DNA from 3 places in the Vreelandella titanicae genome. Region 2 is predicted to be linked to each of the others. Evidence: predicted binding sites of a transcription regulator. Region 2 holds the regulator's gene; each other region holds the start of a gene.
What was found. Region 2 encodes PhoB, which activates phosphate uptake and scavenging genes when phosphate is short. Its sites were predicted from a motif close to TGTCATANNNNTGTCANA; they were not measured.
Positions count from the first base shown of each region.

Region 1 (3,277 bases), 2.0 Mb from region 2:
GTAACCGAGTGGCTTTTGAACGGCCAGCAAAAAAAGCCAGCAGCCCCAGCAGCAATAATGCACTGCAAAAAATCAGAAGAAGCTGGTTGGTCTGCATCGCATCTCTCTCACGTGGTCACCGGTTAAGAAACCTATCAACAATAACGGGTCGGCAGCTTGCGCTGCCGACCACTTTTAATCTGACCTACCAACTTACTTAAGAACGTCTGCTGTCATTGAAGTGCGATCTGCAACAGCCTGGCGCCACTCTTCGCGCTCTTCTTCTGGCAGAACGATCAAGCCGATATCACGCAAGTAGCCGTCATCGCCAATCATCATTTCGCTCATAAACATATCGACGTAATCGTACATCGGCGGGACGTCTTCAGCGTGCTGGTTCTTCACGTAGAACCACAGTGAACGCGCGATAGGATAGTCACCGGAGCTGATCGCCTCAGCCTCAGGATCGACGCCATCAATACTGGCGGCGCTGATCGTGTCAGTATTCTCTTCAAGGAAAGAGTAGCCGAAGATACCAAAGGCACCGGTGTCTTCTGAAAGGCGCTGAACGATCAGGTTGTCGTTTTCACCGGCATCGATGTAAACACCGTCAGAACGAATATCGGTGTAGCCTTCATCGCCGTAAACATCCATACCCTCAGACGCAGATTCCATTACCAGCTCTTCAAAAGCATCGCGGGTACCCGAAGTTGTCGGCGGCCCATAAATGGAGATTTCACGGTCTGGCAGCGAAGAATCGATCTCGCTCCAGTTGGTGTAGGGGTTTTCAACTAACTCGCCATCAACCGGCACCATGGCAGCTACCGCCATGAAGATCTGTTCGCGGGTTAAAGCAATGTCATCGTTTTCGCTTGATTGACCCAATACGATGCCGTCAGAACCGATTTTAGCCTCGGTGATATCGGTAACGCCGTTCTCTTCACAACGCTCAAACTCAGACACTTTCATGCGACGAGAAGCGTTAGTAATGTCGGGTGTGCCTTCACCAACACCATTACAGAACAGACGCAAACCGCCGCCCGAACCAGTCGATTCAATAACAGGCGTCGGGTTACCAGTAGTCGCACCGAACTCTTCCGTTACGTAGCTGGCAAACGGGTAAACGGTACTGGAACCAACGATTCGGATTTGATCACGGGCTTGAGCAACACCGGCAACGCTCATTACAGCAGCCGCGATAACGGTGGTTTTTAGAATACGGTTCATGCGAAATACTCCTGTTCATGTAGGGATCTGGCCTTCGCAAGGCATACCTTGCACTGGTTCCATGACAACTTCATGACAGCGAGCAAAACGTAGAAAATTTTTCGTTACATAGAGGCAACCCGACCTTACATCACCACAAAAGTCCTAGCGCCGCGAGGGTGCATAACGCCAGCGAGGCACCTTGCAGCATGCGTCGGTCTAAACGGTGGGCTACGGTATCTGCCAAGGCGTTACCTATTAATACTGCAGGTAGGAAGGTAAGCGCGACCTGGAAATGCCAAAGCTGAATCTGGTCAGCCAAGGCAAGGGTGATTAAGGTCAATAGAGAGGTCAAAATGAAAAAGGCGGCTAGATTGCCGCGCACACGATCAGTGGGTAAGCCGTGCATCAGCAGCACGATGGGTGGGCCACCAATAGCCGCAACGGTGCCAAAAATGCCAGAGAGCACCCCAGCGCCAAACAGCGTTATTCGGTTTACCGGCAACTGAAAGCGGCACAAGGTGACGAGTACCGCAAACAGGACGATGACCGCAATCAGCTTTTCTAACACAAACATGGGGGCGGCGAGTAGCAGCCAAATACCCAGCGCATTGCCGGGAAGGCGCCCCACTAGCGCCATGCCAATGGAATCCAGGCGCACCTCGTGCCAGTAATGACGCACCATCATCAGGGAGACGGTAAATCCGAACAGTACCAGAGTGACCGGCACCAGACGAGGCTCTAGCATCAACAGTAGCGGTGCGCCAATAATGGCCAAACCAAAGCCGGTAGCGCGCTGCACAAAAGCACCCATTAACAGTACGGCGGAGCAAGCTAACCAAGTGCCCATCGGCATATTGACCCAAGCCAGTATGCTATCCATTCAACTTATCCATTCAAACTATCCATACGCCCTATCCATTTGAAAACTATTCATCCGCAGCAGGTGCTTTAGTCAGTTTGCGCACACCGATATTGCCTAGCAACGCAGCGCCCAGCATGGTGAGGACCATGGGCCAAAGATGTTCTACCTCGAACAGCCCTACCATCACTCCCGCGAGGGCGCCGCAGGTAAACTGGATCCCGCCCAGTAGCGCCGTTGCCGTGGCGCTGATATGGCCAAAATGATCCAGTAACGACGAGATCGCGTTGGGCGTGATCAGCCCGATCATACCGGTAAACAGCATAATCAACGGCACCACGATCACTAGCGACGCGATGTCCAAGGCGGTCACCGCTACCAACCCAAGCGCGGCCACCAGCTGTATAAGCAACCCTAAACGCAAATTCTGCTGAGGAGTGCGCTTGCGGAGCAGATGAATATTGACCCGATTAGAGAGCGCAATAACGACCACGTTGACCCCAAACACTAGCGGATAAGTGCCGGGCGAGAGGCCAAAATAGTCGAGATAAAGAAACGGCGAAGCGGTCACAAAGGCAAACAGGCCCGCAAAGGAAGCCGCTACCGCACAGATATAGCCCATGCCTTCACGATGCTTAAGCACGCTGGCGTAGTTGCGTATTACTTGCCGTGGTGAAGCTGCAGGCAGCGACATATCGCGGGTTTCAGGTAACCGCGTTCCTAGCAGCCAGAGCAAAAAGCCCGCGTAGACGGCCAGAAATACAAAAATCAGCCACCAACCGGCAATATGCAACAATAAGCTGCCCACGGTAGGCGCCACCAATGGAGCCAGCATCATGATCATCGCCATGGTGGACATCACTTTGGCGGCCTCGCGCCCGCTAAAGCAGTCGCGCACAATCGCCGCCGAGTTGACCACACAGGCCCCGCCTCCCAACGCTTGAATAAACCGCCAAGCCAGCAGCGTGGGCAAACTGTCCGCCATCGTAATAGCAAGACTTGCCAGCATAAACACCACCAGTCCGCCCAGCAGCACAGGCTTTCTACCCATCCGATCCGAAAGCGGCCCAAAGCATAACTGGCCCAATGCAAAGCCGAACAGGAATACGCTGATGGAGAGTTCAGTACGGTGAATACTGGCGCCGATGCTTTCAGCAATGATACCCATGGCAGGCAAATAAGCGTCGATAGCAAAGGGCGCCAGAGCCGTATTGGCCGCAACCAACAGTG
Region 1 is NZ_CP059082.1:3,051,204-3,054,480, reverse strand. Features, by position in the region: gene pstC (phosphate ABC transporter permease subunit PstC) at 1-97, opposite strand, end outside; gene HZS52_RS14005 (PstS family phosphate ABC transporter substrate-binding protein) at 193-1,206, opposite strand; gene HZS52_RS14000 (sulfite exporter TauE/SafE family protein) at 1,337-2,068, opposite strand; gene HZS52_RS13995 (multidrug effflux MFS transporter) at 2,115-3,277, opposite strand, start outside.
Region 1: a site for PhoB is predicted at 1,267-1,284, ahead of HZS52_RS14005 (PstS family phosphate ABC transporter substrate-binding protein). Genes of this name have one in related genera too.

Region 2 (3,277 bases):
TGAACGGGATCAATCCCTTCACCGTTATCTTCCACATCGATATAGCCGCCACCAGTAGCACTAGCTTTCCAGCGCAGGGTGATTTGGCTGCCAGCAGGCGTGTAGCGAACCGCATTAAAGGCAAGGTTAGAGACGGCGCTGCGAATCTCCTGTTCACTGCCTAACAGTCGGGCATCGCTCTCAAGGGCGACGGTGATGGTATGACGTTGATGCGATAGGGCCAGCGCATCATCACAAACGCTTTGCAGTAAAGGCTCGAGTGACAGTGGATGATGATCTTGGCCGCCCTGGTCAATTTCCAAACGCGAGAGCAGCAATAAATCGTTGACCAGATTCTGCATCCGCTGGGTCTGTTCCTGCATTTGCTGAATACTACGTCCCAAGCGCGGCGGAAGCTGGTCGGAGATATCACTGTAGGTTTCCAAATAGCCGGAGAGAACGGTCAGCGGCGTACGTAACTCATGGGAAACGTTGGCGACAAAGTCGCGCCGCATCTGCTCAAGACGATGCAAGCGGGTGATATCGCGAGCCATCACTAAGCGTTCGTCGTCACCGTAGAGGGTAATTTGATACTGCAGGATTCGCCGTTCATCAATCGGTGAGGTGAGCGTTAACGGCTCACTGTAGTTACGCGAATTAAAATAGCTGATAAAGCCCGGGTCGCGCAGCAGGTTGGTAATGTGTTGACCACGATCATGGGCGGTTTGTAGCCCCAGCATGGCGGTGGCGGCGCTGTTCCACCACTCCAAATCACCGTGGCGATCAAGCATGACCACGCTATCACGCATTGCTTCAGACGACTCTTGAATACGTGCCAAAGTAGCCCGCAGACGGCTTTGGGTGATGCGCTGACTTTTTTGATAGCGGTATAAACGATCGAATAGCTCGCCCCACATCCCGCGAGCGGCAGGCGGTTCATCGTTAGGGTGGAGGGTGAGCCACAAATAGAGTTCGCGTAACTGTCGTAAGTGGTAAAACAAGCATCCCGCAAGCCCTGCTGCAAGCCCCAGCCCAGCCGAGCCCAACAGCCAGCCCAAGCAAGTGCCCAGCGTGGCCAGCCACGCTATTCGCCACAGCTCACGACTCCATAAACGCACATTTACACCCGTGCAGAGAAACGGTAACCGGTACCCCGAACCGTTTGGATCAGGTTTTGATGCACGTCGCCCAGCGCTTTACGCAAGCGGCGGATATGCACATCGACCGTGCGCTCTTCAACGTAAACATTGCCGCCCCACACTTGGTCAAGCAGCTGGCTACGTGTGTAAGCGCGCTCTTGGTGAGTCATAAAAAACTGCAGCAAACGGTACTCGGTGGGGCCCATTTCCAGCGCTTTGCCGTGGGCACTTACCCGGTGGCTCACCGGATCAAGCAGCAGGCCGTTAATCTCAATCGGGTCTTCAACGCCACGTGGCGTCGCACGGCGCAGCACCGCTTTTAGCCGTGCCACCAATTCCCGGGGTGAAAAAGGCTTGGTGATATAGTCATCGGCACCGGCTTCAAGCCCTTGAATTTTATTATCCTCTTCGCCTTTCGCGGTGAGCATAATAATCGGGATTTCAGCGGTGGTTTCTTCACGCTTTAGGCGTCTCGCCAGCTCAATACCGCTAGTGCCGGGCATCATCCAGTCCAGCAGCAGTAAATCGGGTTGGTGGTCGACCACCATGGCATGGGCATCCTGGGCGTTATCCGCTTCGAGCACGCGATAGTCAGCCATTTCCAGCGCTACCGCGATCATCTCGCGAATCGACGCCTCATCATCGACAATCAGAACGGTCTTGGCGGTCATACCAGAGCCTCACGGTGTTCAAAGAAACTAGTTCAAAGAAAAACAGTTCAAAGAAAAACAGTTCAAAGAAAAACAGATCAATGACATGTCAGTGACGATAACACCATGACTTGATGACAATTACATGACAATCGCCTCGATCAGCCAGCCGCAGGCCACCAACTTAGCGCGATACCGGCAAAAATCAGCAGTCCCGACCAGTGATTATTGAGAAACGCCTGGAAGCAGGCATCCCGCTCCTGGTCGCGAATTAAGCGCTGCTGATGCAGAAAAGTCGCTGCCATTGCCGCTAGCCCTAACCAGAAGAAACCACCTAAACCAACCCACCAGCCTACCCAAGCCAGCAACCCCAGGGTGGCTAGCTGGAGTAAGCCGATAATCAAACGATCCGCATTTCCAAACAGCACGGCCGTCGATTTAATGCCAATTTTTAAATCGTCGTCGCGATCGACCATGGCGTACTGGGTATCGTAGGCCACTGTCCAGCACACATTAGCGCAGAATAGCAGCCATGCTTCCAGCGGCACGTGGCCGAGCACGGCGCCAAAAGCCATCGGAATTGCCCAGGAAAAAGCCGCGCCCAGCACCACCTGAGGAAAGTGGGTATAGCGCTTCATAAACGGATAAATAATCGCCAGCAGCACCCCGCCCAGCGAGAGCAGCACCGTAAACCAGTTGGTCAGTAATACCAGAATAAACGCAGCGGCCACCAGGGCGATAAACAGCAGTTGAGCTTCGGTTTCGCTGATACGGCCCGTCGCTAGCGGACGTTGTTTTGTGCGTTTCACATGCCCATCGAAGTGGCGATCCGCATAGTCATTGACCACGCAGCCCGCAGCGCGCATCACATAAACGCCGGCCACAAAAATCAGCAGCACATTTCGCCCTGGTACACCTTCCGCAGCCACCCATAATGCCCACAGCGTCGGCCACATCAAAAGCCATGTGCCTATCGGCCGATTCAAGCGCATCAGCTGTAAAAAATCTGCCACGCGAGCCCATCCCTTCGGCCGCAACAGTGAACGATCCATGCTTACCTCACGAAGAATAAGATGCAGGCGCTAGCCTAGCGCGAAGGCAGGCCAAGATCATCCGCCATCGCCGTCAAAAAATACTCTTGCACTAATAACGACAGACTGCCGTGCTTACAGCCGTGATAAAAAACAGAGCGCCTTCCCCAGGCACAGCCTTCCTGTATGCCGTTGACGCTAGCAAACTGGGGGGAATGCGTCGTTACTTCCAATGGCCCACGCACTAAACCCGGCTGGCGAAATAGCCAACTACCTAGCGAGCGCTCGCCCAGGCACTCTAGCCGTTGGCCCTTTACCTGTGAGAGCGGGGCGACCGAGCGCGCCACCACCCATGGCGTTCCATCTAAGCACAGCGCCACTTCCCGCAGCCAGGCGTAACGCTTGGCACCAATGCCCAGCGCCTGAGCCTCATCCTGGCGCGGCCAACCAACCCCCTGGCGCAACAGTCGTACTCGAA
Region 2 is NZ_CP059082.1:1,048,946-1,052,222, reverse strand. Features, by position in the region: gene phoR (phosphate regulon sensor histidine kinase PhoR) at 1-1,097, opposite strand, end outside; gene phoB (phosphate regulon transcriptional regulator PhoB) at 1,100-1,789, opposite strand; gene ubiA (4-hydroxybenzoate octaprenyltransferase) at 1,930-2,820, opposite strand; gene HZS52_RS04955 (chorismate--pyruvate lyase family protein) at 2,856-3,277, opposite strand, start outside.

Region 3 (3,277 bases), 1.8 Mb from region 2:
GTCTAATCAGCTAGGTTTTGAGCGCGACCTGCCAGCGTTTTACTGGGACGCGGATACCGATATGCGCTGCTTGCAGCGCGCTATTCAGATGACCATCGACAATAGCTACGCCCACCATATTCAACGACTGATGGTGACAGGCAATTTCGCCTTACTATGCGGAGTTAAACCTGAGGCGCTATGCGACTGGTACTTAGCGGTTTATGCAGATGCCAGTGAGTGGGTAGAGCTGCCTAACACCCTAGGGATGGTGCTCCATGCCGACGGCGGCTTAATGGGCTCAAAGCCCTACTGTGCGTCGGGCAAGTATATCGACAAAATGTCCGACCATTGTCAGCACTGCCGTTACTCACCCAAGCAGGTCACGGGGCCAAAAGCCTGCCCTTTCAACAGCCTTTACTGGCACTTTCTCGAAACCAACGCTGAGCGCCTGAGTAAGACCCCTCGCATGAAGCTGATTTACGGCTCCCTCAACCGCATGGCCGACGAGAAGCGCGAGGCTATCCGCCAACAGGCTGAGCACTTTTTGGATCAATTGGAAACATCGCCTGGCTACGGGCAGCCCTGCCACACAGCAGGTTATTCGGCCAATACCAACCAGGAGTCACCATGAGCCGCTACACGCCACTACATGCTGCACCGCCAGTTACGCTATTTCACGATGGTCACTGCCCCTTTTGCCAACAGGAAGTCGCGTGGCTGGAAAAGCATCGCCATCGGGAACACATCGCGCTGATAGATATTCAGGCCCGTGATTTTAACGCTCAGGCGTATGGGCAAGAATTTAACGCCATGATGGGCCAGTTGCACCTGCGTGATAGTCAAGGGAGATGGTACATCGGCATGGATGCCAGCCGTGCCCTCTATGCAGTGTTGGGCTATCGGCGGCTGGTGAGGTTTTCGTGCTTACCGGGAGTACACGGCATAATGAATGCCGGTTACCGATTTTTTGCCCGTCGCCGAATTCGGCTTGGGCAGTGGTGGGAAAAGCGTCAGGCTAAACGTTGATGGGTGAGAGCAGCGTTAAAAAACAAGCGGCATACGCGATGTGAGCGGCTCACTATAGTGCGCGTCGCGGCCTATCACTTCATCGTGGGGCACATGCTGTACTAGGTAAGCGCGATGAATCCCGGCGCGCTTGAGATCCATATAGGCATCATCTAGCGAGCGAAACAGCATTGGCTTGGTACGCTGCGTCAGCATATGACGCTCGCCTTCAACGTCTTCCAGCTCAACCTGATAAAAACGGCTGCCCGAATGGGTAATCACGCGAATTTCAAAATTGTCGTGATTGGCGACAAACTGCTTAAGATCCTTAAGTTCCATGGTTCCCTCCTATTATTTGGCTATTTCATACGTTATGTCAGACGGCATGTCATCAGGGCACAGCATGACTGTACCCCATGACACTTCTGTTGCCCCGTCATTGCAATGTAATGACAACAAGCAATAACTAGACATTAATAGCTAGGAGGTCAATAGTGCAAGAGAGTTCCTGACCGGAAGGTCAAGATATCAATTGATTATTGATATTCAGAGGGGTCGATCGCTTTGCCAAGCGAATTGCGGTCAATCCAGTTGCCGCCTTTAGTCTCTTTGTAGCGGAACACGACCTTATCTCCCACCGTCACAGGCAGCTCACCATCTTCAGTCTGGTAACTATACTTCTCGCCTGCGACCACTAAATGGTAGCGATAAAGATCCGGCATACCTAGCCACTCTTTAAAAGGGCCTTCGCGCTCTATCGCCTCTAGCTCACCGCGACCTTCTAACTTAGGAAGACGCTGCCGGTTACCGCGCCGAAATCCACCTGCCATTTGCTGCTCCCGTTTTTACATATCGTGGGTGAGGCATTATACGAACTCGCCCCCCATCCTCAAGCTACTTATCACTAGCCTGTCATCACAAACCAGTCATCACAAACCAGTCATCATTAACTTAGTCGCCGAACTCTTGGCCGTAACTATCCGGGGCCAAATCCTCAAAGCGGGTATATTTGCCGATAAAGGCCATATGCACCGTGCCAATAGGACCATTACGCTGCTTACCGATAATTAACTCAGCAATCCCCTGATTGTCGGGATTATCTGGATTATAGACCTCATCACGATAAACGAAGGCAATGACGTCGGCATCCTGCTCGATCGCACCAGATTCCCTCAGATCCGACATAACCGGGCGTTTGTTGGGGCGCTGCTCCAAGGAGCGGTTCAACTGAGAAAGAGCTACCACAGGGCAGTTAAACTCTTTCGCCAACCCCTTCAAGGAGCGCGAAATCTCGGAAATCTCACCGGTGCGGTTTTCGCTAAAGCCAGGGATCTGCATCAACTGAAGATAATCGATCATGACCAGTGCGATATTGCCATGTTCACGCACCACACGGCGCAACCTTGAGCGCATTTCGTTAGGCGACAAGGCCGCGGTGTCGTCGATAAACAGCTGTTTGTCTTTGAGCAGATTAACCGCTGAGGTTAAACGCGGCCAATCCTCGTCCTCCAGTTGCCCGGTACGCACACGGGTTTGATCGATTCGGCCCAGGGAAGACAGCATCCTCAGCATGAGCGACTCTGCGGGCATCTCCATGGAGAACACCATGACTGGCTTGTCGCTGGAAATCACCGCATGTTCAACCAGGTTCATAGCGAAGGTCGTTTTACCCATCGAGGGTCGACCGGCGATGACCACCATATCGGATGGCTGCAACCCGGTGGTCATTTCATCCAGATCACGAAAACCAGTGGAAAGCCCGGTCATTTCACCTTTCAGATTAAACAGCTCATCAATACGATCCACCGCCTTGGTCAATAGATCGCTCATGCCAATGGGGCCGCCCGTTTTGGGGCGCTCCTCGGCAATCTGGAACACTAACCGCTCGGCTTCGTTAAGCAATTCATCAGCCGGGCGCCCCTGGGGAGTAAAGGCACTATCGGCAATTTGATTAGCCGCACGGATCAGCTTGCGCAGCGTTGCCCGCTCACGCACGATATCAGCATAGGCGCGAATATTACTGGCAGAGGGCGTGTTACGAGCAAGCTCTGCCAAAAACGCCAGGCCGCCTACGGTATCCAAGTGATCACGCGCTTCCAGCGCTTCAGAAAGCGTCACCACATCCAGCGGCTGACCGGCTTCAGCCAGATGAATCATCACGTTGAACACCAAACGGTGCTCATAGCGGTAGAAGTCATCAGCGACCAACCGCTCTGAAACGTTATCCCAGGCCTGGTTGTCTAGCATGAGCCCGCCTAGTACCGACTGCTCCGCCTCTAATGAATGCGGC
Region 3 is NZ_CP059082.1:2,859,330-2,862,606, reverse strand. Features, by position in the region: gene HZS52_RS13175 (cryptochrome/photolyase family protein) at 1-613, shown strand, start outside; gene HZS52_RS13170 (thiol-disulfide oxidoreductase DCC family protein) at 610-1,008, shown strand; gene HZS52_RS13165 (DUF6482 family protein) at 1,024-1,326, opposite strand; gene HZS52_RS13160 (hypothetical protein) at 1,524-1,817, opposite strand; gene dnaB (replicative DNA helicase) at 1,939-3,277, opposite strand, start outside.
Region 3: a site for PhoB is predicted at 1,425-1,442, ahead of HZS52_RS13165 (DUF6482 family protein). Genes of this name have one in related genera too.